DNA from 3 places in the Methylobacterium currus genome. Region 2 is predicted to be linked to each of the others. Evidence: predicted binding sites of a transcription regulator. Region 2 holds the regulator's gene; each other region holds the start of a gene.
What was found. The regulator LexA, encoded in region 2, represses DNA repair genes until DNA is damaged. The targets are predictions, from matches to a motif close to TGTTCNNNNTGTGTTCNG.

Region 1 (10,277 bases), on a different contig from region 2:
GTCAGCTCCCTCGGCTTCCTGGTCCTGCTGGAGAACCTCGCCCTGGTCGGCGCCGGGTCCGACCAGCAGGCCTTCCCGGCGCTGGTGCCGGACTTCAACCTGCGCATCGCCGGTCTCGTCGTCGGCGGCGCCCAGCTCATCAGCCTCGCGGTCGCCCTGGCGCTCGTCGTCGCGATGTCCCTGGTGCTGTCGCGCACCAGCCTCGGCCGGCAGGTCCGCAGCATCGCCGAGAACCGCGAGACCGCAGTGATCCTCGGCATCGATGTCGGACGGCTGGTGCCGGCGATCTTCCTCCTCAGCGCGGTGTTCACGGCGCTCGGGGGGGTGCTGTTCGCCCTCAACTACCTCCAAGTGTCGCCGTTCATGGGCGAGGGCGTCGGCTTCAAGGGGGTCGCGGCGATGATCCTCGGCGGCATGGGCAGCATCTGGGGCGCCGTCGCCGGCGGCCTGCTGATCGGCCTGACCGAGGTTCTGTCGATCACCTATCTGGGCGCCGACGTCGTCAACGTCAGCGTCTACGGCCTGCTGCTCGCCGTGATGGTGCTGCGCCCGCAGGGCCTGTTCGGCCGTCCTCCGGCTCGGGAGAAGCTGTAATGACCGGCTACCAATCCGGCCTTCTGGTCATCCTCTGCTTCAACGTCATCGCGGCCTACGCGGTCTACCTGCCGATGGCCGCCGGCCAGCTCAACCTCGGCGTCGCCGGCTTCATGGCGACCGGGGCCTACGCGGCCGCCTATCTCACCAACGAAGCCGGCTGGCCGATGGGCACGGCGATCCCCGCGGGCGGCGCCTGCGCCGGCCTGCTCGCGCTCCTCGTCGCGGTGCCGATCCTGCGCACCCAGGGCATCTCCCTTGCTCTCGCGACCTTCGCCCTCGGGCAGGTGATCGCCGCGATCTTCCTCAATCTCGACGTCGTCGGGGGCGCCGCCGGCTACCCGGTCTCGGCCTATGCCGGACCCGGGGCCGTGTTCGCCGCGACCGCCGCGATCCTCGCCGCCATGCTGCTGCTCTCGCGCACCCGCTTCGCCCTCTACCTCACCGCGATCAAGAGCGACCCGGTCGTGACCGACCTGATGGGCGTCAACGTCCGGGCGGTCCAGGTCGGCGCGCTCACTCTCGGGGCGGTGATCGGCGGGCTCGGCGGCGGCCTCTACGGCCACCATTTCAGCTTCGTCGAGGCGCAGCACTTCAACGTCGCGCTGAGCATCTTCACGGTGCTGTACGTCCTGCTCGGCGGGGTCCAGACCGTGTGGGGACCGCTCGTCGGCGCCGCGTTCTTCACCCTTCTGCCCGAGGTGCTGCGGGCCGGCGGCGGCTGGCGCTACGTCCTGTTCGCCCTCCTCATCATCGGCTTCATGGCCCTGCGGCCGCAGGGACTGGTGACCGCCGGCGCCCGCTGGCCGGCGCGCCTGCGGCACCGCGCCCCCGAACGCCCGGCCGCCGAGACGCGCCTGAGCACGGAGGTCTCCGGATCATGACCGCGCTTCTCGCCGTCGAGCACCTCTCGATCGCCTTCGGCGGCCTCCAGGTGCTGCAGGATCTCAGCTTCACCGTGCCCAAGGGCCAGGCGACGGCGCTGATCGGCCCCAACGGCGCCGGCAAGACCACCGTGTTCAACCTCGTGAGCGGGGTCTACACGCCGACCGGCGGGCGCATCCTGCTCGCCGGGCAGGACATCACCGCCCTGCCCTCGCGCCGGCGCATCCGGCACGGCATCGCGCGCAGCTTCCAGAACGTCCGTCTGATGGACCACCTGTCGGTGGTGGAGAACCTGCTCGTCGGCCAGCACGCCACCACGCGCGGCCTGCGCGACCTCCTGGTGCCGTTCCGCCTCGTCCCCAACCATCGCTGGCGCCGCGAGGCGGTCGACGCCCTCGCCGAGGCGGGGCTCGCCGCCTATGCCGAGGCGCGGGTCGGGGCTCTGCCCTACGGCATCCGCAAGCGGGTCGACCTCGTGCGCGCCACCCTCGCGGGGGCGTCGCTGCTGATGCTCGACGAGCCCGCCGCCGGCCTCAACCCGAGCGAGACCAACGCCCTGCGCGACCACCTCGTCCTGCTGCGTCGCCGCGGCGTCACGCTGCTCATCGTCGAGCACGACATGCCGTTCATCGGCGAGGTCTGCGAGCACGTCGTGGTCCTCGATTTCGGCCAGAAGCTCGCCGAGGGCACGCTGGCGCAGGTGCAGCGCGACGAGCGGGTGCGCGCGGCCTATCTGGGGCAGGCGGCCTGATGCGCATTCTCCTCGACATCGCCGGGCTCTCGGTCGCCTACGGCCACGTCACCGCCCTGCAGGACCTGTCGCTCGCCGTGCCCGAGGGCGGGATCGTCGCCCTGCTGGGGGCGAACGGGGCCGGCAAGACCAGCCTGCTCAAGGCCGTCGCCGGGGTGGTGCGCCCCCGCAGCGGGCGGGTGGTCTTCGACGGCCGCGACATCACCGCCGCCGGCGTCCCGGCCCGGCTGGCCGACGGCCTCGTGCTGGTGCCGGAGGGGCGCCGGATCCTGGTCTCGCTGACCATCGAGGAGAACCTTCTGGTCGGCGCCCATCTCCGGCGCGATCCCGACGGCGTGCGGCGCGACATCGCGGCGATCTACGAGCGGTTCCCGAATCTCGGCCGCCGCCGCCACATGGCGGCGTCCTGCCTCTCGGGCGGCGAGCAGCAGATGCTCGCGGTCGGTCGGGCGATGATCGCCCGGCCCCGGCTGCTGATGCTCGACGAGCCGTCGCTGGGCCTGTCTCCGCTGTTCATCGAGCACCTGTTCGCGCTGATCCGCGCGCTCAACCGCGACGGAATCACGATCCTGCTCGTTGAGCAGAACACCGCCCAGGCCCTCGCCGTAGCCCACACGGCAGCCGTGCTGGAGCTGGGGCGGATCGTGATGGCGGGCGACCCGGCGCAACTCGCCGGCGATCCACGCCTCGCGGAAGCCTATCTCGGCCGCGCTGCCGGCGAGCCGGCCGCCCTGCACTGAGGCATCCGCGCGAATCGGCCGACCACAAGCCAACCAACCATCAGGGGACCGGGTGATGACAGTGACGGGCAAGACGGTCGGCGGAACGGTCGTGGCGGTGTGTCTGCTCGCGGCGCCCGGCGCCGGGGCAGCGGAGATCGTCCTCGGCTTCTCGATGGCGAAGACCGGCCCCTATGTGAGCCTCGCCAACACCAACGAGGTGGCGGTCGACATGGCCGTCGCCGAGATCAACGCCAGGGGCGGCGTCGGCGGCCACACCCTGCGGCTGGTCAAGTTCGACACCGGCGGCGACCCGAAGCAGGCCGCCCTCGCGGTCCGCCGCTTCGCCGAGGACGACAAGGCTTTGGCGGTGATCGGCCCGTTCAGCTCCAGCGAGGTCCGGGTCGCGTTCCCGGCCGGCGAGCGCCTCGGCATCGTGCAGATGTCGATGTCGTCCTCGGCGCCCAACCTGACCAAGGGCTTCTCCTACGCCTTCCGCAACACCCGCGACGAGGGCAAGGTCATCGACCAGGTCCTGGCGACGCTCAAGGACAAGGCGTTGCCGAGCGCCAGCGGCGCCGTCGCTTACGCCACCGACGACGTCGTGTCGAAGTCGATCGGCACGGCGGTGCTGCCGGGACTGATGGCGAAGTACCAGATCCCGGCGAAGGGCAGCGTCGACTTCCAGTACAACGCCTTCGACCTGTCGCCGCAGGTCTCGCGCCTCGCGCAGATGCAGGCCGACGTCATCGGGCTCGGCGCTCCGCCCGAGGCGGCGGTGAACCTCGCCAAGGAGATGAAGCGCCAGGGCGTGAAGGGCCGCCTCGTCGGCGGCACCACCATCGCCGACCCGGAGCTGCCGCGGCGGATGGAGGGCGCCGGCGAGACCCTGACGATCGGGACGACCTTCTTCACCGCGCTGAATGCCCGCACGCAGGCCTTCGCCAGGGAATTCGGCCAGCGGACGAAGGCCGCCGGCATCGCCCGCCACGAGCCGAACCAGCAGGACGCCGCCGCCTACGACATCGTCTACCTGCTCGCCGAGGCGGCCTCGCGCGCCAAGGTGACGGCCGAACCGGGCAAGCTCGCCGCCGAGCGCACGGCGATCCGCGATGCCTTGGCGTCGCTGAAGGACTTCGATGCGCTGGAGGGCAGCATCTCCTTCGGCGAGGAGCGCGACGCGATCAAGCCGATCTACGTCGTCGAGGTGAAGGGCAGCGACTGGGCGCTGCTCGACACCCGCAAGGCCGATTAGAGCCATGGCCGACGCGGGGGATGCCGCCTCGTCCCGGCCGGCGCGGCAAGATCACCGCCCTTCCGGCCCGCAGCGGAGGGGAGCCGGCCGTTTTGCTCGGCGAGCGGGTGGTTACCTCCGACCTCTGCTTAGAACAGGCTCAGCTGGCGCGGGGGCTCGGCGAGGCGCGTGCGCAGGTCGAGCCGGTCGGTGAGGCGCGTCGGCGCGTAATCGGCCGCGACCAGGAACGGCCGGGCGCGCTTGAGGCCGGAGGTCAGGCGGGCGACGTCGTCGAGGCGCAGGCGCGCGTGGCGCCGCGCCGCCACGATCTTGTCCACCGCCCGCACGCCGAGGCCCGGCACCCGCAGGAGCATCTCCCGGTCGGCCCGGTTGACGTCGACGGGGAAGCGGTCGCGGTTGCGCAGAGCCCAGGCGAGCTTGGGGTCGACGTCGAGGGCGAGCATGCCGGATTCGGTCGCTCCCGCCACGTCGTCGGGCGAGAAGGCATAGTACCGCATCAGCCAGTCGGCCTGGTAGAGCCGGTGCTCGCGCTGGAGCGGCGGCGGCTTGCTCGGCAGGATCGAGGCGGCGTCGGGGATCGGGCTGAAGGCCGAGTAGTAGATCCGCTTCAGCCCGTAATGGTCGTACAGGCGGGCGCTGGTGCGGATCAGCGACTCGTCGGTGCTGGCATCGGCCCCGACGATCACCTGGGTCGACTGGCCGGCCGGGGCGAAGCGGCGCTTCTCCTCTTTGGCCTGCAGGATGCGCTCGCCCATCTGGCCCATCGCGGTCTGGATCGCGGCGCCGTCCTTCTCCGGCGCCAGCCGCTCCAGGCTCGCCTCGGTCGGCAGTTCCAGGTTGATCGAGAGCCGGTCGGCATAGAGCCCGGCCTGCTCGATCAGCCACGGGCTCGCCTCGGGGATCGTCTTCAGGTGGATGTAGCCGCGAAAGCCGTGCCGCTGGCGCAAGGTCTTGGCCACCCGGATCAGCTGCTCCATCGTGTGGTCGGGCGAGCGGATGATGCCGGAAGAAAGAAAGAGCCCTTCGATGTAGTTGCGCTTGTAGAACTCGACCGTCAGCGTCACCACCTCGTCGACCGAGAACCTGGCCCGGCGGACGTTCGAGGAGCGCCGGTTGACGCAATAGGCGCAGTCGAACAGGCAGTAATTGGTGAGCAGGATCTTCAGCAAGGAGACGCAGCGCCCGTCCGGCGTGTAGGCGTGGCAGATGCCGGCCCCCGTCGTGGAGCCGAGCCCGCCGGCCTCGGCCTTGCGCTTCGGCGCCCCCGACGAGGCGCAGGAGGCATCGTACTTCGCCGCGTCGGCGAGGATCGTGAGCTTCTTCTTCAGGGCATCGTCCATGCCCGCAACCTGGCAATCGTTCCTGATTTGTTCAAGGCAGAAGGCGCGCGTGTCCCGTGGTCGAAAGCCGCATCGGGCAGCCCGGGAACCTGCCGCCCGGCCCCTCGTTGACTGCCTGATTGGACTTCTTCTAATTCGCAAGGAGATGCCGCATGGCGACGACCCCGTCCGCGAACTGCCGCAGCTGCCGTTACTACGACGACCACAAGCTGAACGGCGCCGCCGCGCAGGGTGAGGAGGGCCTCTGCCGCTTCAACCCGCCGGTGAGCCAGCCGGAGCCGCAAGGGCACGGCCTGTGGCCGGTGGTGTCGGCCCAGGATTGGTGCGGGCATTTCTCGCCGGAGATGATGGCGGGCGAGTAAGCGCCGCTTGGTTCGCAGATTTCCGAAGGCCGGCCCGCAAGGGCCGGCCTTTCTGCGTGATGATGGTCCGGGTCGCGTTCAGGGAGCCGCCGGGCGCGCCGGCAGCGGAACCCCACCATCCCCGACACGTTGCGCAGGCTCCCGCCCCCAACGGATGGTTGCTCGATGCCGGACGATGTCACCGCCCTCTCGCGCCGGAGCCTGATGATGGCCGGCGGCGCCACCCTGGTCGGTATCGGTAGCGCGGCGGCACAAGGGACGTCCGGAGGAGGCGTGCCCGGGCCCGAGCGGCCGGTCGATACCGGCAAGGTCGAGAACGGCAAGGTGACGTTTCCGAACTGGCGCGGCCCCTCCGACCGGCCCTCCGCACCGCCGCCGGCGCCGCTGCCGCCGGGCGAGCGGGTCGGCTTCGCGATCGTGGGGCTCGGCCGGCTGTCGCTGGAGGAGATCCTTCCGGCCTTCGGCGAGTGCCGGAAGGCGAAGCCCGTCGCCCTGATGTCGGGCTCGCCCGACAAGGCCAAGGCGGTGGCCGCGCAATACGGCATCAAGCCGGAGGCGGTCTACGGCTACGATGGCTGGGACGCGCTCGCCCGCAACCCGGAGGTGAAGGCGGTCTATATCGTCACCCCGAACGCCCTGCACCGCGACCAGGTGATCGCCGCGGCGGGCGCCGGCAAGCACGTGCTGTGCGAGAAGCCGATGGCGACCTCGGCGGCGGAGGCGCGGGCGATGATCGACGCCTGCGCCAAGGCCAGCGTCAAGCTGATGATCGCCTATCGCTGCCAGTACGAGCCCCATAACCGCGAGGTCGTGCGGCTGGTCCGCAGCGCCAAGTACGGCAAGGTCAAGCTGATCGAGGCGACCAACACCCAGACCATGAGCCTGCCCGAGCAGTGGCGGATGCGCAAGGCGCTGGCCGGCGGCGGCGCGCTGCCGGATATCGGGCTCTACTGCCTCAACGGGGTGCGGGCGCTCCTGGGCGAGGAGCCGGTCTCGGTCCAGGCGCAGATCCACTCGCCGGATGATCCGCTCTACCGTGAGGTCGAGGAGACGGTGGCCTTCACCCTGCGCTTCCCCTCCGGGGCGCTGGCCCTCTGCTCGACCAGCTACGGCGCGCACGAGACCCGCTCATTGACCGTCCAGGCCGAGGGCGGCGCGGTCCAGCTCCAGAACGCCTTCGCCTACGAGGGCCAGCGCCTGTTCCTGAGCCATCGCGAGGGCAAGGCCGAGGCCAAGGAGGAGCGGGTGCTGGGGACTAAGAACCAGTTCGCCCTCGAGATCGACCATTTCGCGACCTGCCTCCTGGAGAACCGCACGCCCCGCACCCCGGGCGAGGAGGGTTTGCAGGACCAGATCCTGATGGAGGCGATCTACGAGGCCGCCCGCACCGGCAACGCGGTGGCGCTCAAGGGGCCGGAGCGCATCGTGGGCAAGGGCGAGGGACAGGCCAGGGATCATTCCGGCAAGGGCCTCGACCTGACCCGCGGCCCGGAGCCGGAGGAGGCCGGCTAGGATGGGACTCCGCCTTCGCGGACCCGCCGGTTCTCTCTGCCGTGGTGACCCTGTGAGGTGGGATCGGGGTGCTTGGGCCAGGAAGCCGGCCGTTTACCCGCGCCGCACCGCGATCGCCTCGACTTCCACCAGGTAGCCGTGGTGCAGCTCCGGCACCGGCACCACCGTGCGGGCCGGCTTCGCCTCCCCGAGCATCTCGGCATAGACCCGGTTGAATTCCGGCCAGTTCCCGACCCCGACGAGGTAGGCGGTCACCCGCAGGAGGTGCTCCGGCCCGCTTCCCGCCTCAGCCAGGATGGAAAGCAGGTTCGCGAGGGCCTGCCGCGCCTGCGCCTCGAACGGCTTGTCCGCAAGGTGGCTGCCGTCGGGCCGGGCCGGGAGCTGCCCCGAGACGAAGACGAGGTCGCGCCAGGCGGTCCCTTGCGAATAATGCCCGGCCGGCTTCGGCGCGGCGGCGGTGGCGATGCGGGCGATCGGATCGGTCATGGCGGCCACTCCTACCAGCCGTTGATGCGGGGCCAGATGGCCGCGACGCGGCCGTCCTCGTCGAGAACGTGGTACCGGTCGTGCTGCGCCCCCGTCGCGCAGGCGTGGTTCGGGAGGATGCGGACCTGCGCGCCGATCGGAAGGTCCGGTAGGGAGGCATCCGAGCCCGGCCGCAGGGCCAGGATGCCGTGCTCCTGGTTGGCGTCGCGGACGACGAGGCCGGGATAGGGCCGGCCCGCCGCGTCGCAGACGACGCCGTAGCCCTGGTCGACGGCCTGGCGCGCCGTGCCCCGGTCGCGCGAGAGCGCCATCCAGCCGGCATCGACGACGATCCAGCCCTTCGCCCGCTGGTGGCCGATCACCGTGGCGAGCACCGACAGGGCGATGTCCTCGACCGCCACCGCACCGACGCCGGCCTGGAACAGGTCGCCGAGCATGAACACGCCGGCCCGGACCTCGGTGACGCCGGTGAGGTCGCGGGCGAAGCGCGCGGTCGGGGTCGAGCCGACGCTGACGACCGGACAAGGCAGGCCCGCCGCCCGCAAGGTCTCGGCCGCACTCACCGCCGCGACCCGCTCGGCCTCCGCCGCCGCCGCGAGCGCGGCGGGATCGCTCAGGCCGTAGCTGTCGCCGGCATGGAGCAGGACGCCGCGCAGGGCTGCGCCGCCGGCGGTGAGCCGCCGGCCGATCGCCACCAGGGTGTCACGGTCGTCGGGCGCGACGCCGGAGCGGTGCCCGTCGGCATCGACCTCGATCAGCACCGGCACGGCATCGCCGCTGGCGTGAGCGTGCTCGGCCACCGCCTCGGCCTGCTCGGTGCTGTCGAGGATGACCGCGAGGTCGGCGCCGCCGGCCCGGATGGCGGCGATCCGGGGCAGCTTGGCCGGGGCGATGCCGACGGCGTAGATCATGTCCCGCACCCCGCCCGCCGCCAAGGACTCCGCCTCGCGCAAGGTCGAGACCGTCGCGGGACCTTCCGCCGACGCCATCGCGATGCGCGCGACGTCGAGGGACTTGGCGGTCTTGAGGTGCGGCCGGAGCATCACGCCGAGCGCATCGAGATGCGCGCGCATCCGCGCGACATTGGCGCGCAAACGGGCCTCCTCGAGGAGAAGGCAGGGGGTCTCCAGGCGATCCAGGAAGGTCGGGCTCGGCTCGGCCATGGTCGTGCGCTCGTCGTGGTCGCGTCGTCTCGCCCGACGAAGACCACGGGAGGATCGGGAACGCCATTAACGCAGCCTGCCTTCTGCCTTAAGCTCTGGCTTAATGCTCGGAACCGACGATCTCCGCTTCTTCCTCGCCGTCGCCGAGGCGCCCTCCCTGGCCGCCGCGTCGCGCGCCCTCGACGTCTCGCCGTCGGCGGTCACGCAGCGCCTGCGCGCCCTCGAGGAACGGCTCGGCGTGCACCTCGTCGACCGGGCCGGGCGCCACCTCGCGCTGACCGACGAGGGCGAGCTGATCGCCGAGCGCGGCCGGCGGATCGTCGATTCGCTGGCCGAGCTCGACGAGGCGCTGGCGGCACGGCGCGGGCAGGTGGTGGGGCATCTGCGGATCGTGGCGCCGCTCGGCTTCGGCCGCCGCCACGTCGCCCCTGTCGCGGCAGCGTTTCAGGCGGACCATCCGCAGGTCGCGATCGACCTCCTGCTCTCCGACCGCCTCGGCGGCGTGCCGTCCGGGAGCTTCGACCTCGCGGTTCATGTCGGCGAGATCGCGCAGGCGGCGCCCGGCCTGATCGCCCGGCGCCTCGCGCCCAACGACCGGGTAGCCTGCGCCGCGCCGGCCTATCTCGCCGCCCACGGCACGCCCGCCGCCCCGGCCGACCTGCGCTCGCACGCCTGCATCGCTTTGCGCGAGAACGACGAGGACGTGACCCTGTGGCGCTTCCGGCGCGACGGGCAGGAGCAGCGGGTCCGGATCGAGCCGCGCCTCGCCAGCAATGACGGCGAGGTGGTGCGCGGCTGGGCGCTCGCCGGACGGGGCATCATCCTGCGCTCGGAATGGCACGTCGCTGCCGACCTGCGGGCGGGGCGCCTCGTCCGGTTGCTGCCGGGCCATACCCTGCCCGATGCCCCCGTGATGGCGCTCCTCGGCGCCCCCCGCCGCGCCCGCGCCGCCCGCACCCGGCGCTTCCTCGACGCGCTCGCCGCCGCACTCGATCCCGCTCCCTGGCGCGCGTGACCGCCGCCTCACGCGAACGCGATCCGCTCGGCCTCGCCAGCGCCACGGAGTCCGGGTAACCCGGATGCCATGCCCCGCCTCGCGCCCCTCCTCGCCCTTCTCGCCTCCTGCCTCACCGCGGGAGCCGCCACCGCGCAGGGCCTGCGGCCCGCGAAATATGCCGACCTCGTCCGGGCCGAGCTGATCACGCAGGAG
Region 2 (10,277 bases):
CACCCACACCCTGCCGGCGGGCGCGTTCCGCGGCTACGGCTTGAGCCAGACGATCTTCGCGGTCGAATCCGCCATGGACGAGCTCGCCCGGGCGCTCGGCCTCGATCCGGTCGAGCTGCGGCGCCGCAACGTGGTGCGGCCCGGCGACCCGATGGTCTCGACGAGCCTGGAGCCGCACGACGTCCAGTACGGCAGCTACGGGCTCGACCAATGCCTCGACGCGGTCGCCGAGGCCCTGTCCGCGCCCCCTCCCCCAGGCCCGCCGGGCTGGCGCACGGGTTCCGGCATGGCACTCGCGATGATCGACACCATCCCGCCCCGCGGCCACGTCGCGCAAGCGCGCATCGCCCTCGGCGAGGACGGGCGCTACGTCCTGAGCGTCGGCACGGTGGAGTTCGGCAACGGCACCTCGACGGTGCATGGCCAGATCGCCGCCGAAGCCTTGGGCACCACGCCGGACCGGGTCGGCTTGCGCCAGGGCGACACCGACGCGGTCGGGCACGATACCGGCGCCTATGGCAGCACCGGCATCGTGGTGGCCGGCCAGGCCACCCTGCGCGCCGCGGATAGCCTGGCCGCGATCCTGCGCGAGCGCGCCGCCGCGCGCCTCGGCCTCGATCCCGCCGCCTGCCGGCTCGACGGCGACGCCGTCACGGCGGGCGACACCCGGATCCCGCTCGCCGATCTCGGTTCCGCGGAGGCTCTGGGACAGGCCGACGGCACCCCGCGCTCGGTGGCGTTCAACGTCCAGGGCTTCCAGGTCGCGGTGCATCCCGGGACCGGAGAGCTGCGTATCCTCCGAAGCATCCACGCCGCCGATGCCGGACGGGTGATGAACCCGGTGCAGTGCCGCGGCCAGATCGAGGGCGGCGTCGCCCAGGCGCTCGGCGCCGCGCTCTACGAGGATCTCCGGATCGATGCCGAAGGCCGGGTCGCGACCCCGTCCTTCCGCACCTACCACATCCCGGCCATCGCCGACGTGCCCCGCACCGAGGTGATCTTCGCCGACACCCATGACGGGATCGGGCCGCTCGGCGCCAAGTCGATGAGCGAGAGCCCGTTCAACCCCGTGGCGGCGGCGCTCGCCAACGCCATCCGGGACGCGACCGGCGCGCGGCTGACCGCGACGCCCTTCGCGCCCGACCGGATCTACCGCCAGATCAGCGATGCGACCCGCAGCGGCAAGGAGGAGCGATGGACCTGAAGCGCGACGACGGCCTGACCCGGCCGGGCGGATCGTCCCCAGGTGGATTTCTGGAGCGCACCTTCGCGCTCTCGGCCCACGGCACCACGATCCGCACGGAATTGCTCGCCGGGCTCACCACCTTCCTGACGATGGCCTACATCATCTTCGTCAATCCCAACATCCTGGGCGATGCCGGGATGCCGAAGGGCGCGGTGTTCGTCGCCACCTGCCTCGTCGCGGCGATCGGCTCGCTGGTGATGGCGTTCTACGCCAATTACCCGATCGCCCTCGCCCCCGGCATGGGGCTCAACGCCTACTTCGCCTACGTGGTGGTGCTCCAGATGGGCTACACTTGGCAGGCGGCGCTCGGCGCGGTGTTCATCTCCGGCCTGTGCTTCATGGCCGTCACGCTGACGGGCCTGCGCCGCATCATCGTCGAGGGCATCCCGCGCTCGATGCGCATCGCCATCACGGTCGGCATCGGGCTCTTTCTCGCGATCATCGCACTGAAGAGCGCCGGCGTGGTGGCGGCGAGCCCGGCGACCTTCATCACCCTCGGCGACCTGCACAAGCCGAGCACGGTGCTGGCCGTCCTCGGCTTCCTGATCGTCGCGGTGCTCTCGGTGCGCAAGGTGCGGGGCGCGCTGCTCGCCGGCATCCTGTCGGTGACGGCCTTGAGCTTCATCGTGGCCGACAACAGCTTCCAGGGCGTCGCCTCGCTGCCGCCCTCGATCACCCCGACCCTGTTCGCCCTCGACATCAAGGGCGCGTTGTCGGGCGGCCTGCTCAACGTGATCCTGGTGTTCTTCCTGGTCGAGCTTTTCGACGCCACCGGCACGCTGATGGGCGTCGCCAACCGGGCGGGCTTGCTCACCGAGGGCAAGATGGAGCGCCTCGACAAGGCCCTGATGGCGGATTCGTCGTCGATCTTCGTCGGCTCGCTGCTCGGCACGTCGAGCACGACGGCGTATCTCGAGAGCGCGTCCGGCGTCGAGGAGGGCGGCCGCACCGGGCTCACCGCCGCGACCGTGGCCGTGCTGTTCCTCGCCTGCCTGTTCTTCGCGCCGCTGGCCGGCTCGGTTCCGGCCTACGCCACGGCGCCGGCCCTGTTCTACGTCGCCTGCCTGATGCTGCACGAACTGGTCGATCTCGACTGGGACGACCTGACCGAGGTGCTGCCGGCCTGCGTCACCGCGCTGCTGATGCCCTTCACCTACTCGATCGCGAACGGCGTCGCCTTCGGCTTCATCACCTACGCGGTGATCAAGCTGCTCACCGGCCGCTTTCGCGACGTGAAGCCGGTGGTGTGGGTGATCGCGGGCGTGTTCCTGTTCAAGTTCGTCGCGACGGGCAGCGCGCATTGAGGAAGCGCAAGTCCTGTCGGATTTTGGCGCGCCGATCGACTTCCGGAAATTTCCATCCGGAAGTCGCATCGCCGGCCAGGCGTCCACCAAACGAAGGACGCCAAGTCGATCCGGAACTCTGATCATGCGCGCGGGCGCCTCAACCGATCAGGACTCGTCGCGATCTCGCGCCCTTTCGTCGAAAGGGCCCCATGGACCAGACCAGCCGCCGCGTCTTCCTCGGAACCCTGGCCGCAGGCGGCAGCTTCGCCGTCGGCGGAGCCTTCGCCGCCCCCGATGACGGTCACGCGGCCGGCGCCGACGTCGCCCCCGCCGGCACCTTCCTGCGCACGATCCCCCGCAAGGCGGGTGAGGCGCCCGCCTTCACGATCTCGCTCGATGCCGGCCCGATCAAGGCGACCTCGGGCGGCTGGGCCCGGGACGTCACGACGCGCCAGCTTCCCATCGCGACCGGGATCGCGGGCGCGCATCTGTTCCTCAATCCGGGCGGCGTGCGCGAGATGCATTGGCACACCTCCGCCGAGTGGGGCTACATCGTCGCCGGCCATTGCCAGGCGACGGTGATCGACGCCGCAGGCGAGATGGAGGTGGTCAATTTCGCGCCCGGGGACACCTGGTACTTTCCCGGCGGCCACGCCCACGCGATCCAGACCCTCGGGACCGATCCGTGCCACGCGATCCTCGCCTTCGACGACGGCCTCTACGGCGAGCACGGCACCTTCGGGCTCTCCGACTGGATGAGCCGCTTCGATCCGGCGATCCTCGGCCACGCTCTCGGCGTGCCGGAGGCGACGCTGGCGGCGCTTCCCCCGGGCGAGACCTACATCATGCAGGGGCCCGTCCTGCCCCTCGACGGCCCGGCCGCGCGCGCCGGGCGGCCCCTCGCGCCGTCGCGGTCGCATCGCTACGGGCTGGCGGGGAGCGAGGCGATCGTGGATGCCGCCGGCAGCACGATGCGGGTGGCGCCCGCGACCGCCTTCCCGGTCTCGTCGGGGATGACAGGCCTCCTCGTCCGGCTCGCGCCCGGCGCGATCCACACCCCGCACTGGCACCCGGGCGCGAACGAGTGGCACTACGTCCTGCGGGGGCGCACGCGCGTGACCTTGTTCGGGCCCGACAAGCGCCTGGCCGTGGCCGAGCTGGGCCCCGGCGACTGCGCCTGCATCCCGCGGGCCTGCGGGCATTCCGTCGAGAATACCGGAACAGAGACGGCCGAGATCGTCGGCGTGCATGACAGCGGCGTCTACAGCGAGACGTCGCTGGCGCTCTGGCTCGCCCAGGCGCCGCGCCACCTTCTCGCCGCCAATCTCGGCCTCGACGAGCAGGGAACCGCCGGCTTTCCGACGGCGTCGCGCGTCTTCAGCCGGCCAGCCTGAGGGCGCCGACGGCTCGCGAGGCATCCGAGCGCAGCATGAAGCGGGCCGACATCAGGCCCGCCTTCCTGTCTGATCGCCTCAATACTTCCGGACCAGGCTCACCAGCCGGCCCTGGATCCGCACCCGGTCCGGCCCGAGCACCCTTGTCTCGTAGGCCGGGTTGGCGGCTTCCAGCGCGATCGAGGAGCCGCGGCGGCGCAGGCGCTTGAGGGTCGCCTCCTCGTCGTCGATCAGCGCCACCACGATGTCGCCGGTATTGGCGGTCTCCTGGCGGCGGATCACCACCAGGTCGCCGTCGAGGATGCCGGCCTCGATCATCGAGTCGCCGCGCACCTCCAGGGCGTAATGCTCGCCGCTGGCCAGGAAGTCCGGCGACATCGCCACCGAGCGGCTCTGGCTCTGGATCGCCGAGATCGGCGTGCCGGCGGCGATCCGGCCCATGACCGGCACGCTGACCGACTGGCCGTTCTCGTCCGACGCCGTCGTCATCGCCGGGATGCCGGCGGGCCGCTTCGGCTCGTGGGCGCGCCCGCCCTCGACCACGCTGGGGTTGAACCGCACCACCTCGGCGCCGGATCCGGTTCCCCCGGATGCGGCCGCGACCGGCCCGGTCCCCGTGTCGGGCAGGCGGATCACCTCGATCGCCCGGGCCCGGTTCGGCAGGCGGCGCAGGAAGCCCCGCTCCTCCAGGGCCGTGATCAGGCGGTGGATGCCCGATTTCGACTTGAGATCGAGGGCGTCCTTCATCTCGTCGAAGGACGGGGGGACACCCGTCTCGCGCATTCTCTGCTGAATGAAGCGGAGCAGGTCCAACTGCTTACGCGTGAGCATGTGACACTCTCATCCCCGCGCTGGCGCGCTCCGGAAACAAATCGCGAACATGGTAAGCGTTCCGCAAGTGTTCCGCAAGCGGGTCTGACACTGCGGCGCGCGAACGCAGCAGAGGGGAGAGAACCCGGCCAGTTCGGGCGATGTCGGACAGGCAAACCGGGCGTGTCCTCGGGGGAAAACCGGCCGGCTCACTGCCGGAGAGACGTTCCGCGGGCGCTATCGGCGGGCCGGCTCCGGCCGGTGCGTGACGAGCGGGTCGGGCGGCGGCTCCGCGGTCGCGGAGAGCGGCCGGTTGACGTCGTCCGCCAGCGAGTCGACATGCGCCGGAGGAGCGGCGGCGACGTCCCTGCCGGCATCGGGCGCCGGGGACTTGCCGGCAATGACCTGGGGCAACCGCAGGCCGGCGGCGGTCGTCTGCGCCGCCTGCGCCAGCACGGGCGCGGGAAGCAGGATCACCGCCACGATGCCGGCACCCAGGATCGACTTCGTCCGACGCTCTCCTCTCGCCGACGGGCGTGGGCATACGAGGAGCCGGAATGGCTCCATCGAAGCCGGTTCGGCATGGCCGGGCGGCTTCCACGACGAGCGCTCCCCTCGCCCCTCAGCCCCGCCCCTTGCGCCCCTTGTATTTCGGCCGCTGGCCCGGGAAGCCCTGCGTCGAGCGGCCGGTCGGGCGTTCGGCGTAGGTGAAGGGCACCTCGCGGTCGGTGCCCGGGCCCATGTCGTCGAGGTCGGGCTCGCGGATGCGGGTGCCCTCGTCGGAGGTACCCTTGCCGCCGGGGCCGTAGCTCAGGGATTCAGGCCCCAAGGAGTCAGGCCCCCTGCGCTTGCGCTTGGCGCCGAAGCGGCCGGCCTCGCGCTCGACCTCGGCCTGTCCGGCCATCGGGTCGTCGGCGATGGCGAGTTCGGTGGCCTGGAGCCGCTTGAGCTCGTCGCGCAGGCGCGCCGCCTCCTCGAAGTCGAGGTCGGCGGCGGCCGTCCGCATCCGCTTCTCGAGGTCGGCCATCACCGCCTTGAGGTTGTGGCCCACCGTCACGGCGGACTTGGCCAGCCCCGTATCGACCTGGACGTGGTCGCGCTCGAAGACGCTCTCCAGGATGTCGGCGATGTTGCGCTTCACGCTCTGGGGCGTGATGCCGTGCTCCGCGTTGTAGGCGAGCTGCTTCTTGCGCCGGCGCTCGGTCTCCGCCATCGCCCGCTCCATCGAGCCGGTGACCTGGTCGGCGTACAGGATGCAGCGGGCCTCGGCGTTGCGGGCGGCGCGGCCGATGGTCTGGATCAGCGAGGTCTCGGAGCGGAGAAAACCCTCCTTGTCGGCGTCGAGGATGGCGACCAGCGCGCATTCCGGGATGTCGAGGCCCTCGCGCAGGAGGTTGATGCCGATCAGCACGTCGAAGGCGCCGAGCCGCAGGTCGCGGATGATCTCGATGCGCTCCAGGGTGTCGATGTCCGAGTGCATGTAGCGCACCCGCACGCCGTTCTCGTGCAGGTACTCGGTCAGGTCCTCGGCCATGCGCTTGGTCAGCGTCGTCACCAGCGTGCGGTAGCCGGCGGCCGCCACCTCCTTCACCTCCCCCAAGAGGTCGTCGACCTGGGAGCGGGCCGGGCGCACCTCGATCACCGGGTCGACGAGGCCGGTCGGCCGGATGACCTGCTCGGCGAAGACGCCGCCGGTCTGCTCCAGCTCCCACTTCGCCGGCGTCGCCGAGACGTGGATCGATTGCGGGCGCATCGCGTCCCATTCCTCGAACCGCAGCGGGCGGTTGTCGAGGCAGGAGGGCAGCCGGAAGCCGTATTCGGCGAGCGTCGCCTTGCGGCGGAAGTCGCCCCGGTACATGCCGCCGATCTGCGAGACCGTGACGTGGCTCTCGTCGGTGAAGACGAGGGCGTTGTCGGGCAGGTACTCGAACAGGGTCGGCGGCGGCTCGCCGGGTTTCCGGCCGGTGAGGTATCGCGAATAGTTCTCGATGCCGTTGCAGGCGCCCGTGGCCTCGATCATCTCGAGGTCGAAGGTGCAGCGCTGCTCCAGGCGCTGGGCCTCGATCAGCCGGCCCATCCGGGTCAGCTCCTCGACCCGCCACTTCAGCTCGTCCTTGATGCCCTTGACCGCCTGCTGCAGCGTCGGGCGCGGCGTCACGTAGTGGCTGTTGGCGTAGACCTTGACGAACTTGAGCGTGTTGATGGTCTTGCCGGTGAGCGGATCGAATTCCGAGATCGACTCGATCTCGTCGCCGAACAGCCCGATGCGCCAGCCGCGGTCCTCCAGGTGGGCCGGCCACAGCTCGATCACGTCGCCGCGCACCCGGAAGGTGCCGCGGGCGAAGTCGGACTGGATGCGCTTGTATTGCAGCGCCACCAGGTCGGCGACGAGCTGCCGCTGCTCGATCTTCTCGCCGAGGCTGACCGTGAACGACATCGCCGTATAGGTCTCGACCGAGCCGATGCCGTAGATGCACGAGACCGAGGCGACGATGATGACGTCGTCGCGCTCCAGGAGCGCCCGGGTGGCGGAGTGGCGCATCCGGTCGATCTGCTCGTTGATCGACGATTCCTTCTCGATGAAGGTGTCGGAGCGCGGAACATAGGCCTCAGGCTGGTAATAATCGTAGTACGAAACGAAATACTCGACGGCGTTGTCGGGAAAGAAGCTCTTGAACTCGCCGTAGAGCTGCGCCGCCAGGGTCTTGTTGGGGGCGAGGATGAGGGCCGGGCGCTGGGTCTCCTCGATGACCTTGGCCATCGTGAAGGTCTTTCCCGAGCCCGTGACCCCGAGCAGCACCTGGTCGCGCTCCTGTCCCTTCACGCCGGCGACCAGCTCGGCGATGGCGCGGGGCTGGTCGCCGGCCGGCGTGAAGTCGGACTTGAGGCGGAACGGGACGCCGCCCTCGGACTTCTGCGGCCGCTCGGGGCGGTGCGGGCGCCACAGCTCGCCGTTCTTGAACAGCGGGTTGCCCTCGGTGAGGAGCCTGGTCAGCGCGTCGACCGTGGCCGAGACGCCCTCGCTCGCGAGCGACCCGCGCTCCTCCACCGCCTCGCCGTCCGGCTCGCGCAGGCCGAGGGCCTGGGCCAGCGCCGGCTCGACATCGGCCGCCGTGCCGTGCGCGAAGGCGGCCTGCGGCGCCTCGCCGAAGCCGGCGGGGGTCGCTTCCTGCACGCGCTTGCCCTTGCGGGCAGGCCCGGAGGGTGCCTTGCCAGAGGGTGCCTTGCCGGAGGGTGGCTTGACGTCGGCCGCGTCCTTGCGCGGACGCCCGCGCTTCGGTGGCTCGGGCGGCGGCTCGATGGCGGGCAGGCGGTCGCGGTTCAGCGCCGGGTTCAAGAGCTCGGCGAGGAACGGATCGAGCGGCTTCAGCTCGGGCTTCGAGGCCTTGCCGGTCGACAGGCGGGGCTTCTTGGGGGCGGGCATGAACCCCATATGGCAACCCCTGCCGGAGCCGGAAAGGGCTCTCGTGACCGCACCTTGACCACCTCGTGCGGCTCACCGCACCTTGGCGACCGCGATCGCGTCGCCCGCGACGAGCACGAAGCCGATGCCGGCCCGGCGCAGGGCCTCGACCGCGGCGTGGCGGCTGCGGGCCGCCGGCCCCTCGTTCCCCTCCTCCAGGCGCCGGATGGTCGAGAGCGAGAGGCTGCTGGCCTCGGCGAGGTCGGTCATCGACCAGCCGAGCAGCCCGCGGGCGGCGCGCAGATGCGCGCCCTGGACCGCCTGCTCCAGGCCGTGCCGCACCGCGCCCGGGGGGACGGGGGCTATGGGGACCGGGCGGATCCGGTCGATCCGGGAATTCAGGCTGGCCCAGGTCTCGATCCGCCCGTCGGTGCCGCGCACCGGGACGAACACGCCCCGGAACAGGCCGCGCTCGCCGCCGGCCAGGGCCAGATGGTTCTCGACCACGAAGGGCTGCCCGGCCTCGACCCGCGAGAGGACGTAATCGTGGGTGCGGGCGCGCTCCTCCGGCACCAGGATCCGGGTCCAGTCGTCGTGGAACTCCTGCTGGGTCAGGCCGGTGAGGGTCAGGAGCTCGCGCGAGGCGATGCGGAGGGAGGCCGAGTAGGGCGAGGCGTGCATCCAAGTCTGCGCCTGCTCGAACAAGGCCCGCTTGCGGCGCTGCTCCTCGCGGTGCAGGCCGGCCATGCGCTCGGCATCCGTCACGTCCAGCACCACCCCGGCCACCGCCCGCGGCCGGCCCTCGGGGGTGAAGTAGGCGGTGCCGCGGTTCGCCAGCATCCGCAGCGACCCGTCGGGCCGGATCACCCGGACGGTGTGATCGTGGAAGACCCCCTCCCGCATCACCACGCTGTTGGCCTCGATGACCGGCCGGTCTTCCGGATGGACGAGGCCGAGGAACACGCCGAAATCCGCCCGCACGCTGCCGGGCTCGAAGCCGAGCAGCCGGTAGAGGCCCGGGGACCAGACCTGCTCGTTGCGGGTGAAATCCCAAGTCCAGCTGCCGGTCAGGCCGTGACCCTCGATCAGCCGCAGGAAATCCCGGTCCGGGAAGTCCAGGCCGGGCAAGACCGCCTCGGTGCGCGGCAGGCCCGTGGCCTGGCGGATCTCCGCCGGGAGGCCGCGCGGCGGGACGAGCCGGCTCACGGCAGCCTCGCATCGATCGGGCGCGGATCGACCGGCTCCGGCCCGGTGGCGGCCCGGGGCAGCGGATCCTCGGCCCCGAGCGGGGCGGGCAGGTCCCGGTCCCAGGGCGGGTCGGCGAAGCGGGCCGCCACGAACTCGACCAGGGCCCGGACCTTGGCGGGCGGGCGGCGGCGCGAGGGCATCACCGCGTGGATCGGCAGGGAGGGGATGGCCCCGAGATCGAGCGCCACCAGGCTGCCGCGGCGAAGCGCATCGCCGACCAGGAAGGTCGGCTGGTAGATCACCCCGAGCCCGGCGGCGGCGGCGGCCACCAGGGCGGCGCCGTTCGAGGCGCGCAGCGAGCCCGAGACCGAGACGGTACTGCCCTCGAAGCGCCAGCCGTCGCTGCTCGCCAGGGTGTAGCCGAGGCAGTCGTGGTCGCGGAGATCCTCCGGGCGGCGCGGCCGGCCATGGGCCGCCAGGTAGGACGGCGCGGCGCAGACCCGCATCCGGCACGGGGCGAGGGCCCGGGCGACCAGGCTCGAATCGCGCAGGTGGCCGATCCGGAGCGCCAGGTCCCAGCCCTCCTCGATCAGGTCGACCGGCCGGTCGTTGAGGCCGAGCTCGATCGTCAGCGACGGGTAGGCGCGTCCGAAATCCGCCAGAGCGGGGGCGACCTGCAGCACCCCGAACGAGACGGGCACGTTGAGCCGCAGGGTGCCGCGGGGCTCCGCCGCCTCGGCGCCGGCCGCCGCCTCGGCCTCGTCGATCTCGGCGAGGATGCGCTCGCAGGCTTCCAGATAGTGCCGGCCGGCCTCGGTCAGGGTCAGGCGGCGGGTGGTGCGGTGCAGGAGCCGGGCGCCGAGCCGGTCCTCGAGGGCGGCGACGTGCTTGGTGACGCCGCTCTGCGACAGGCCGAGCGCCCGCGCGGCGGCCGAGAAGCTGCCGGTCGC
Region 3 (10,277 bases), 1.7 Mb from region 2:
TTCAGGCGGCCAGTGGTCTGTCCCACACCCCTCCGACCGCGGCACGTCTAAGCCGGAACCGCCCCAACAGCAGCCTGTTAGCCGATCGCCTCACGAGGTGTCTTCCTTAACTCAGCCCCGCCGGCAGCCGCCGAGCGGGGCTTAATCATTTGCTGTCCTGAGATGTGGGCGGCCGACGGTGAAACCGCGATCAGCACCATCTATGGCGATTCGCACTTTATCGACGGTACCACTTTCGCGTCCATCCTTGATACGGCCTACCACTAAATGATTATCGACGAATGAGTGTTCGCCTATTTGAGTAATTTGCCGACTTACTGGCGGGGGTTACAATCTATACACAATAATAACGTTCATAGAGCCCGGTCCGGCTGGCGTTAGTATTTGTTTAATTATGACCTTTGTCGACGTTATATTTTTCATTGGCAATATAACTAGCTAATGATTGATCAAATGTAGCCGCTGTCTGTCTTATAATTTCGAATATTCGCGATGTACTATGCAAGTCAATCAGAGGGGATGAAAGTGAGCGCGTTGAACACCCACAAACATCATGACTTTAACTTGCTTGAGGCTATGGGTGCGGGACGCAGAATAATTATCGCCTTATGGTTGTTTAGCGCTATTATAAATATTCTGTATTTAACTGGATCATTCTACATGATGCAGATTTACGATCGAGTAATCCCAGGCCGCAGCGTCCCCACTTTGATCGCTTTATCTCTACTTGCTGTTTCTCTCTACACCGGGCAGGCTGCCCTGGACTTTTTCCGCAGTCGTGTCCTCTCGCGTCTTGCGCGCTCGCTTGACGAGCGCCTCAGCCCACGCGTTTTCGCACTGGTGGCCCGCCTGCCACTTTCACCGGGCGGCGTCGGCCTGCAGCCCCTACGTGACCTTGATCAGGTTCGCGGCTTTCTAGCAGGAGGCGGGCCCATCGGGTTCTTCGACCTGCCATGGATGCCATTGTACCTCGCCATTTGCTTCCTCTTCCACCCATTGATTGGTCTAGCTGTTACAGTTGGTGCACTCGTCCTCGTTGTCTTCACTGCCTGCACTGAGGTCTCCACTCGTAAGCCGGTCAGAGAGGCCAACCAGCACGGTTCTGCGCGCAATAACCTTGCCGAGGCTTGCCGCCGCAATGCCGAAGTTATAGCTGCGATGGGCATGAGTTCGCACTTGTGTGTGCGCTGGGACGCAATCAACCGCAAGCACCTGGACAGTCACGAGCGTGCAGGCGATGTGGTGGGCGGTCTGGGTGGAGTCTCCAAGGTCGCACGCATGATGCTGCAGTCCGGTGTGCTCGGGCTCGGCGCATACCTCGTCATTCACGGCGAGGCGAGTTCCGGCATCATCATTGCGGGCTCTATTCTCTCCGCTCGTGCGCTCGCGCCTCTAGAACAGGTCATAGCGCACTGGAAAAGCTTCGCCGGTGCTCGGCAGAGCTGGAAACGGTTACGCACACTTCTGGCCGACCATCCAGCGCCAGCTGACAAGCTTGCATTACGCAAGCCGGCTTCTCGCCTCTCGGTCGAGAGCGTCGGCTTGGTGCCGCCCAATTCCCAATCGCTTGTCGTGTCAGGTGTTTCGTTCGTGCTGACAAGTGGTAGCGGCCTTGGGATTATTGGCCCGAGCGCATCCGGCAAGTCGTCGCTCGCCCGCGGCCTAGTCGGCGTGTGGCACCCGGTTCGTGGCAGTGTGCGATTGGATGGAGCTACCCTCGACCAGTGGACACCCGAGGTGTTGGGGCAGCACATCGGCTACTTACCGCAGGACATAGAGCTATTCGATGGCACAATCGGGCAGAATATCGCCCGCTTCGCGCCCGCCCCTGAATCAGATGCTATCATCAAGGCGGCCGAGCAGGCCGGAGTACACGAGCTGATAGTGCGGCTGCCGGATGGCTACGAGACCCGGATCGGCGAAGGTGGGATGGCTCTCTCCGGCGGACAGCGCCAGCGTATCGCGCTAGCCCGGGCTCTCTACAATGAACCGTTTCTGGTGGTGATGGACGAGCCCAATTCGAACCTCGACGGCGAAGGCGAGCAGGCGCTCACGCAGGCCATCGCCGGGGTTCGCAAGCGAGGCGGCATCGTCGTCGTAATCGCACACCGACCAAGCGTGCTCGCGGCTGTCGACCAGGTTCTGATTATGGCGCAGGGCCAAGTCCAGGCGTTCGGGCCCAAGGAGCAGATTATGCGGCCCGCGAAGCCAGCGAGTGCGCCGGCGTTCATCCAACCTGCCGCAGCAGGAGCTGCTTGATGCTGTCTCCCGTGCATCCCTTAACGCGGCGCTCCTTGCGCCGATCGATGATCGGCGGAAGTGCGGTGGCCACGTTGCTCATCTTCGGTCTCGGAGGATGGGCGGCTACTACAGACCTCGCTGGCGCGGTGATCGCGCCCGGAGTGCTCGTGGTCGAGACAAACGTCAAAAAAGTGCAGCATCCGACTGGCGGTGTCGTAGGCGAACTGAGGGTGCGTGAGGGCACGACGGTGCGCGCGGGTGAAATTCTGGTGCGCCTGGATGAAACGGTCACACGCGCCAATTTGACCGTCGTCACCAAAGGGCAAGACGAATTCACCGCACGACAGTCTCGGCTTAAAGCCGAACAGAACGGCCAAGATATAATTCATTTTCCTGATGAGATGATGCAGCGGATAGGCGAGCCAAGCATTGCCAGCCTGCTAGGTGAAGAGAAGCGCCTTTTTGAGATCCGTCGTACTGCTCGTGACGGCCAGAAATTGCAGCTAAAAGAACGCATATCTCAGCTCCGAGAGCAAATACAAGGTATGACTGATCAAGTTAGAGCTAAGCAAAGGGAAATTGATCTAATTGGAGAAGAACTAAAGGGAGTCCGCGATCTCTTCGCTAAGAACCTGATCCAGATCGCGCGAGTGACAGCACTGGAGCGGGATGCGGCTCGGCTAGTGGGAGAGCGCGGTGCCCTAATATCCTCGATTGCGCAAATCAGGGGTAAAGTGACCGAGACCGAACTCCAGATTTTGCAAGTGGAGCAAGATCTTCGGACCGAAGTGGGGAGGGAATTGGCGGAAATCAGGGGCAAGCTAGCCGAGTTAGTTGAGAAGCGGGTCGCGGCCGAGGACCAACTGAAGCGGGTAGAAATCCGGGCACCTCAGGATGGAGTTGTGCATCAGCTCACAATTCACACAGTGGGCGGTGTCATCAGCCCTGGAGAACAGCTGATGCTGATCGTGCCACGTGCAGAGGCTTTGACAATAGAGGCGAAAATACAGCCTCATGATGTTGACCAAGTGCGTATTGGTAACAAGGCGGTACTTCGATTTTCAGCCTTTAATCAACGCACTACGCCAGAAGTTGCGGGCAGGATAAGCATGGTTGCGGCTGATATAAGTCATGATCAGAAAACCGGTGCAAGCTTCTACACAGTACGCATTCAGCCTGCAAGCGACGACCTTAAACGACTGCATAATTTGCAGCTGGTTGCTGGCATGCCTGTTGAGAGCTTCATTCAAACAGGCGAGCGAACCGTAATCTCGTATTTAGTCAAACCGCTCGCAGATCAAGCTGCGAAAGCATGGAGGGAGAGATGACATAAATCGAGGAGATTATCATCAGCTGTGACATGAAATGCATCTTTGCAATATCGATAAATGGGAGAGTATCCAATGGCAAACGTGATATCTTTCTCCGAGACTGATCTTGAACGACTTTCCGGCGGGTCCGGAAAATTTTCTATCACATGGGATGACCTTTATATCGACAAAGCAGGTTCTGTAGGGGGGTCACTGGGGGGAGATCTCCTTAAAGTCTCTCTCGGTGCAGATTACGTCCTCAAGGGCGGCTTGATCGCCAAGATGGAAGGCGACCTCGGCACAGCAGGACTCCTTTATAATTTGGAGGGCCCAGGAAAAAATATTCAGACTAATAAAGACGGAACTACAATCATTGACACGTCAGGATGGCATGTAAGTTCTGCGAATTTGGATGTAAAAAGCTTCGATCCTGCATCATTCAAACTATCGGCCGATCTTAGTGCGGATATTGAACTTGCCGCCAAGGGCGACATATCATCTCATCTTTCAGTTCATGAAGTCATTCCTGACCTAAAAACCAAAAATCCATTGTATAATCCAGCGGAATGGATAGAGGTTAAGACAAAAAACCCCCTCTACGATCCGAACGAATGGATTATCGTTGATGTTCTATTTGGTACCATCAAAACAAAGAATCCGTTTTATAACCCAACGGAGTGGCTGACGGCCAAAACCAAAAATCCACTCTACGATCCCAATGAGTGGATTATCGTTGAAGTTCAGGATATAAATATTGAGGCTGATATTATTCCAAAAATTGGTTTCAATACGGGCAAGTTAATCGATATTGAAGGATCTAAAAATCTATTCAAAATAGACTCGAGTAATATCAAGCCGTATACGTTTGATTTTGAGTATGGAAAAGTCGTCGCACAGGTTCCGCACCAAATAGTTGCTTCCTCCAATCAGCTCCTGCCAAGTGCTGACGGGTTGCCCGATTTGGTCACTTTCGGCTCGTCGCCTGCGCTTACGGCTTCGGTCGACATCATCAAGCTGATAGGAGCGGCATTCGGCATACCTCCTCAGGCGTTTTCCGACAAACAGGCAGTCAAAATCAACGACAACATAAACTTCTCAATCGATTATTCGATAGCAGAGGCTTTGGCCTCTGCAAACGTCAGCATCGGCCAAAGATCGACATTTCAGGCGCAGGACGTGTCAGTAAAAATGACAGCAAGCACCGGAGAAATAAAAAACGGACACTTAGGTGATAAATTTGAATTTGCTACTCCCAATTCTGGGAGCGGCGAAATCACGATTGATGCGGAATATACATTAAATGGTGAGTTAAAAACAGAAACGGGCTTGCTTTTGCAGGGATCCATCGATCTGAAGGGTCTCGCGCTGGGGATCCAGGCTAATTTGAAGGCCAATATTCTTGGTTACAATGTTGATGAACATTGGGACCAGAACCTCATAGGACCGCTATTTAATGAAAACGTTCAAGTCGGAGGAACAAGCGATCTCATCGTTCTAGATAGTCATACTAGTAAATATTCATTATCGACCACTCACGATACGTACAGAATTACGTATAATCACACAAATACAACAAACACCTATACCGATCGCCCCGGCGATGACTTTTATGATGGAAACACTGGCAATATTCTAGTTTCATATCAGGGTCCAGTAAAATCTTATACGGTAAATTATTCATCTGGATCGTACAAAGTCGGGTCTGGGTCTGATGGTCTAGATACTTTATTAAACGTGAAGAATATAGCTTTCGTTGACGGACAAATAATTTATGATCCAGACAGCCCGGCTTATCAAATTCATCGGTTATATGAGGCGGTGCTAGGAAGAGACCCGGACGGCCTCGGTCTCAGCTCTTGGACAAGTCAGCTCAGTCACGGTAAGAACCTTTCTGATATTGTGCCGGGTTTCACAAATTCGGCTGAATTTCAGAGTACCTATGGTGCGCTGGACGACAACCAATTTGTGACGCTGCTGTACCACAATGTACTTGACCGTACCCCGGATCAAGGAGGATTGCTGAATTGGACGAATCTGCTTTCATCTGGAGGAAATCGTTCAGAGGTAGTTCTCGGTTTTTCTGAAAGCGTCGAGTTCAAAAACAAGATATCGGCGGAAAATCCACAAGGTATTTGGTTGCAGGATCAAGAGGCAACGACCGCCGCGAGACTGTACTATGCGACGCTTGATCGCGCGCCCGATCCCGGTGGTCTCATCAATTGGACGCATGTTCTAGAATCGGGTGCGCCTCTGGAACAAGTTGTAAGCGGATTCACGCACTCTCAAGAGTTCCAGACGCGCTATGGGGCTCTGGATGACAGTAGCTTCGTCGATCTCCTCTATGCCAACGTACTGGATCGAACTCCTGATCCAGAAGGTAAAACAAATTGGGTGAACGCACTCTCACACGGTAGCAGTCGTGAACAGATCGTGTTGGGCTTCTCTGAGAGCTTGGAGTTCCAAATAAAAACTCAGCCCATGATGGATCACGGCATTCTTCTCGCATGACTGCTAACACATTTGCAATCGTTGTCTAGCGCTGACAACTCTGGCACGTTCCAGCGATCATCAACGAGCCTTCCAGCCCGCCCGGCCAAGCCGAGGCGGGCCTTTTGTCAGCCTGTTGCTGACGGGATTTTTCTGATGTCTCCCACCCTCCGGTCATGGAGCATCCTGCCCAATGACGAGGCACGTCGCCCACCGTTGGGCGGCTCAGCGAAATCCTCCGGCGCCTCCCCGAACTGGCCCAGGATCGCGACGCTCTCCAGTTCGCACGTCTCATCATCCGCCACGATGCGCAGAGCCGCGGTGCCCGGCATCCGCCCGGCGATCGCCTCTGCGCGTTTGAGCGCTCCATTCTCCGTCGGCGCCACATCCCGGTTGCCCGGCCGCAGCCGCTTCCGGTGAATTTCGAACGTCTGCACCATGAACGTCGTCCGCATCCCCATAACGATCTCCTGATCCTGCCGTCCCCGCTCCGCACAGGCTCGAAGCTCGGCCTTGACCGGGAACCGCCGGCCTGTTTGTTCTCTTTGTGTTCTAACACGGAGGGCGCGCGTGAGTCTCTATCGGGTCGGTGCAGAGGCGGCAGACGCGGGCGGGCTCGTGCGGATCCCGTTCATGCTCCCGACCCTTTGCGCTGGCTTCCCGTCGCCCGCCGAGGACTTCATCGAGGGTGCGCTGGAGCTGCCCCGCTGGCTCGTGCCGAACCCGCCTGCCACCTTTATCTGGCGCGTGCGCGGCTGGTGCATGAAGGGCGCCGGCATCCACGACGAGGATTTGGCCGTGGTCGACCGCTCGCTGTCGCCTTCCTCCGGCGCCGTCGTGGTCGCGGTGGTCAACGGCGAGATGAGCCTGAAGCGCCTGGTCATGACCGGCAACCGGCTGGCGCTCACGTTTGACAATCCGGAGATGGACAAGGAGTTCGCGCTGGAGGACCTCGAGGAAGGCCTGCTCTGGGGCGTGCTGCTGTTCTCAGTGCGCTGGCACCACGTGAAGGCCCGGGCGAGCGTCCAGCGATGAGCCGGGCAATCGCGCTCATCGACGGCAACAGCTTCTACTGCTCCTGCGAGCGCGTGTTCGATCCGAAGCTCACGGGCGTGCCGGTGATCGTGCTCTCGAACAACGACGGCTGCGCCATCGCGCGGACCGCCGAGGCCAAGGCGCTCGGGATCAAGATGGGTGAGCCTTACTTCAAGATCCGCGACCTGTGCCGCCGGCAGAAGGTGCGCGTCTTCTCCTCGAACTACGCCCTCTACGGCGACATGTCGGCCCGGGCCAACACGGTCTATCGGCAGTTCGCACCGGACGTGGAGATCTACTCGATCGACGAGAGCTTCCTTGATCTGTCCGATGTGCGTGAGCGCGATCGGGTCGCGCTGGCGCGGGATCTGCGCTCGACCGTCCGCCAATGGACCGGCTTGCCGACCTGCGTCGGGATTGGGCCGACGAAAACACTCGCGAAGCTCGCCAACCACATCGCCAAGACCATCCCTGAACTCGGCGGCGTGTGCGACTTGTCCGACGACGCGGAACGCGCCGCCTGGATGGTGGGGATCTCGGTGGGCGAGGTCTGGGGCATCGGACGCGCCTCGCTAGCGCGGCTGGAGGCCATGGGTGTCGATACCGTGGCGGACCTGCGCGACCTCGACCCCCGGCCGGCCCGGCAGTCCCTGACGGTGGTGGGCGAGCGGATCATCCACGAGCTGCGCGGCCGCGCCTGCCTACCGCTTGAGATCGTGCCGGCCCGGCGCAAGGGCTGCGCGGTGACGCGCTCCTTCTCGTCCAGAATCACGGAGCGGACGGTGCTCGAGCAGGCGGTGGCGGCGCACGCGACGCGCTTGGGCGAGAAGCTGCGGCGGGACGGGCTCGCGGTCTCGGCCGTCACGGTCTTCTATCACACCAGCGAGCACGACCGCGGCGACCCGATGCGCTCGGTCTCGAAGGTAGTGCATCTGCCGGAAGCCACGAACGACACCCGCCACCTGATCGATGCGGCGATCCGCGGCGTGGCGATGACCTGGCGCGAGCAGGGCCCGACGCCTTGGCGTTACAGCAAGGCCGGGTTGGTCACCACCGACCTCGTGCCGCTCGACGAGGCGCCGCGGCCGTTGTTCGATGCTCTCGACCGGGAGAAGTCCGGCAAGCTCATGGCTGCGATGGACGCCTGCAACAGCAGGTTCGGGCGCGGTGCCGTTGTGCCGGCGCGAGCCGGGCTCGTCGACAAGCGCACTTGGTCGACGAAGTTCGAGATGCGCTCGCCGCGTTTCACGACGCGGTTGAGTGAGGTGCCGACAGTCAGTGCAGCTATTCAGTGACATCGCCTGCACATTGGAGGCGCGACCGCTGCTATGGATGGGAAGCGGACTATTCGTATTTCGACTGTGCGTATTCAATCGCTTGTATCAGCAACCCGAAAAATTTAATTGCCGTCTATATGGTTATCGTCGCTGAGGGCGCAAAGATATCACTAATAATAAATAGTACACTTCTTAAGTATTTTATAATCGACGAGTTGATATAAATCAATGCGACCCATTTTTATTAGCTCAGCGTTGGCCGGTTGGCGCGGCCAATATAAAACGCCCGTTGGCGCCCTTTCTTTTGTTCTCGCCATAATATGATAATGGAATAGGTTTCATCTGCGAGGTGTCTCTATGTCGCCCAACAGCTGTGATCCTCCAGGTTCAGATTTGCAGCCGCCGCAACGGCTAAGATACACTTTGGTTATACTAAATAAATTTGGCGCATTGATTGATATACAGACCATTTATGCAATTAACGATGCGGAGGCAACTATTTTAGGAAAAACATTGTCTCAAGATAATGCCTTTGAGTTATGGCTGGGATTTCAGCGCGTCTCGTATTTCACAGGCACAGTCCATTGAGTTCACCATCATAAACTATGACACTAGATGATGTTTCATAATTTATGCTCTAGGGCAAAAATCGGCGGCTCAAAGCACCTTAGAAGAGCATCGCCGCATCAAGAAACCAACAGTGATGGGCTAGCTACGATATCGGCCTCGTGCAACCTCTACAGCCCTCGGCGACTCCCGGACGAGATGATGGCCAAACGGGCTGGTGCCGCATCTCACTTCTCGCCCCGGCTGTTCATCTCCATGAAGTCACGCTGTAGCCGCCGATGTGAAACTGGCTCTCCCGCGTTTATGGTGCAGCCGGGCGGCGAGTCACGGGGCCGCACGGATCATGAACATCAGGACCGCCCTCCACATCTGAGCCGGTGTCCAAACGCCTGCTGCCCCTCATCCCCGCCGGTCTCGTGGTCGATCAGGTCGACCACGAGCCTGACCAGATCATCATCCGCACCCATCTCCGCGCGACGGCTGCTGCCTGCCCAGGATGTGGAGAGACCTCGGCCAGTCCCCATTCGCGCTACACCCGCACCCTGGCCGATCTCCCGTGGCAGGGTCGGCGCGTCGTCATTGCGGTCCAGACGCGGCGATGGCGTTGCCCGCAGCCATACTGCCCGCGCCATGTCTTCGCCGAGCGCCTCGCCGGCGTTGCTCAGGCCGGCGCACGCCGCACTCACCGCCTCGGCGACCTTCAGCACCACCTCGGTCTCGCACTCGGTGGTGAGGCCGGCGCACGCCTGGCGGGGCGCATCGGCCTGCCGATCAGCCCCGACACGCTGCTGCGCCTCGTGCGAGGTCGTGCGCCCGCGCAGGCCGAGCGCGCACCGCGGGTGCTAGGCATCGACGATTGGGCCTGGCGGCGTGGTCAGCGCTACGGCACGATCCTGTGCGATCTGGAACGAGGCCAGGTCATCGACCTGCTGCCCGACCGCGAGGCCGCCACCGTGGCCGACTGGCTGCAGCGGCATCCCGGCGTCGAGGTCGTGGCTCGTGACCGCGCCGGTGCCTATGCCGATGGTGTGCGTCGCGGCGCCCCCGGGGCGGTCCAGGTCGCGGATCGATGGCATCTGCTCTGCAACGGCTCGCAAGCGCTGGTGCAGGTGCTCGATCGGCACCGCGGCGAGTTCTCCCGTGTCGCGCGAACCATCGTGAGCCGAGCCGCAGCGGAAGCGCCGCCGGTCGAACCCCGTCCGGCTACCAAAGCGCAGCAGCGACAGCGGCAGGGTCAGGCGGACCGGGAGTCCCGCTTCCAGCATGTTGCCGCCCTGGCTCGGGACGGCCAGGGCATCCGCGCCATCGCGCGCGAGACTGGGCTGTCGCGGAACACGGTACGGCACTGGCTGCGAGCCGG

Region 1: DA075_RS33035 (putative DNA modification/repair radical SAM protein) is a predicted target of LexA. The motif match lies at 5,562-5,579, and genes of this name have one in related genera.
Region 3: DA075_RS08500 (LexA family protein) is a predicted target of LexA. The motif match lies at 6,576-6,593, and genes of this name have one in related genera.

The regions. Positions count from the first base shown of each region.
Region 1 covers NZ_CP028844.1:626,570-636,846, forward strand. The annotation lists gene DA075_RS33010 (branched-chain amino acid ABC transporter permease) at 1-594, shown strand, start outside; gene DA075_RS33015 (branched-chain amino acid ABC transporter permease) at 594-1,478, shown strand; gene DA075_RS33020 (ABC transporter ATP-binding protein) at 1,475-2,230, shown strand; gene DA075_RS33025 (ABC transporter ATP-binding protein) at 2,230-2,970, shown strand; gene DA075_RS33030 (ABC transporter substrate-binding protein) at 3,026-4,204, shown strand; gene DA075_RS33035 (putative DNA modification/repair radical SAM protein) at 4,333-5,544, opposite strand; gene DA075_RS33040 (hypothetical protein) at 5,697-5,906, shown strand; gene DA075_RS33045 (Gfo/Idh/MocA family protein) at 6,072-7,418, shown strand; gene DA075_RS33050 (RidA family protein) at 7,512-7,904, opposite strand; gene DA075_RS33055 (DSD1 family PLP-dependent enzyme) at 7,916-9,067, opposite strand; gene DA075_RS33060 (LysR family transcriptional regulator) at 9,171-10,082, shown strand; gene DA075_RS33065 (protein-disulfide reductase DsbD family protein) at 10,152-10,277, shown strand, end outside.
Region 2 covers NZ_CP028843.1:120,699-130,975, forward strand. The annotation lists gene DA075_RS00560 (molybdopterin-dependent oxidoreductase) at 1-1,204, shown strand, start outside; gene DA075_RS00565 (NCS2 family permease) at 1,195-2,550, shown strand; gene DA075_RS00570 (cupin domain-containing protein) at 2,742-3,926, shown strand; gene lexA (transcriptional repressor LexA) at 4,005-4,757, opposite strand; gene DA075_RS00580 (hypothetical protein) at 4,974-5,213, opposite strand; gene uvrB (excinuclease ABC subunit UvrB) at 5,359-8,160, opposite strand; gene DA075_RS38070 (PAS domain-containing protein) at 8,233-9,345, opposite strand; gene DA075_RS00595 (LysR family transcriptional regulator) at 9,342-10,277, opposite strand, start outside.
Region 3 covers NZ_CP028843.1:1,816,854-1,827,130, forward strand. The annotation lists gene DA075_RS08480 (type I secretion system permease/ATPase) at 520-2,259, shown strand; gene DA075_RS08485 (HlyD family type I secretion periplasmic adaptor subunit) at 2,259-3,569, shown strand; gene DA075_RS08490 (DUF4214 domain-containing protein) at 3,645-6,059, shown strand; partial or broken gene DA075_RS08495 (hypothetical protein) at 6,248-6,499, opposite strand; gene DA075_RS08500 (LexA family protein) at 6,609-7,073, shown strand; gene DA075_RS08505 (Y-family DNA polymerase) at 7,070-8,368, shown strand; gene DA075_RS35850 (hypothetical protein) at 8,708-8,938, shown strand; gene DA075_RS08510 (ISL3 family transposase) at 9,295-10,277, shown strand, end outside.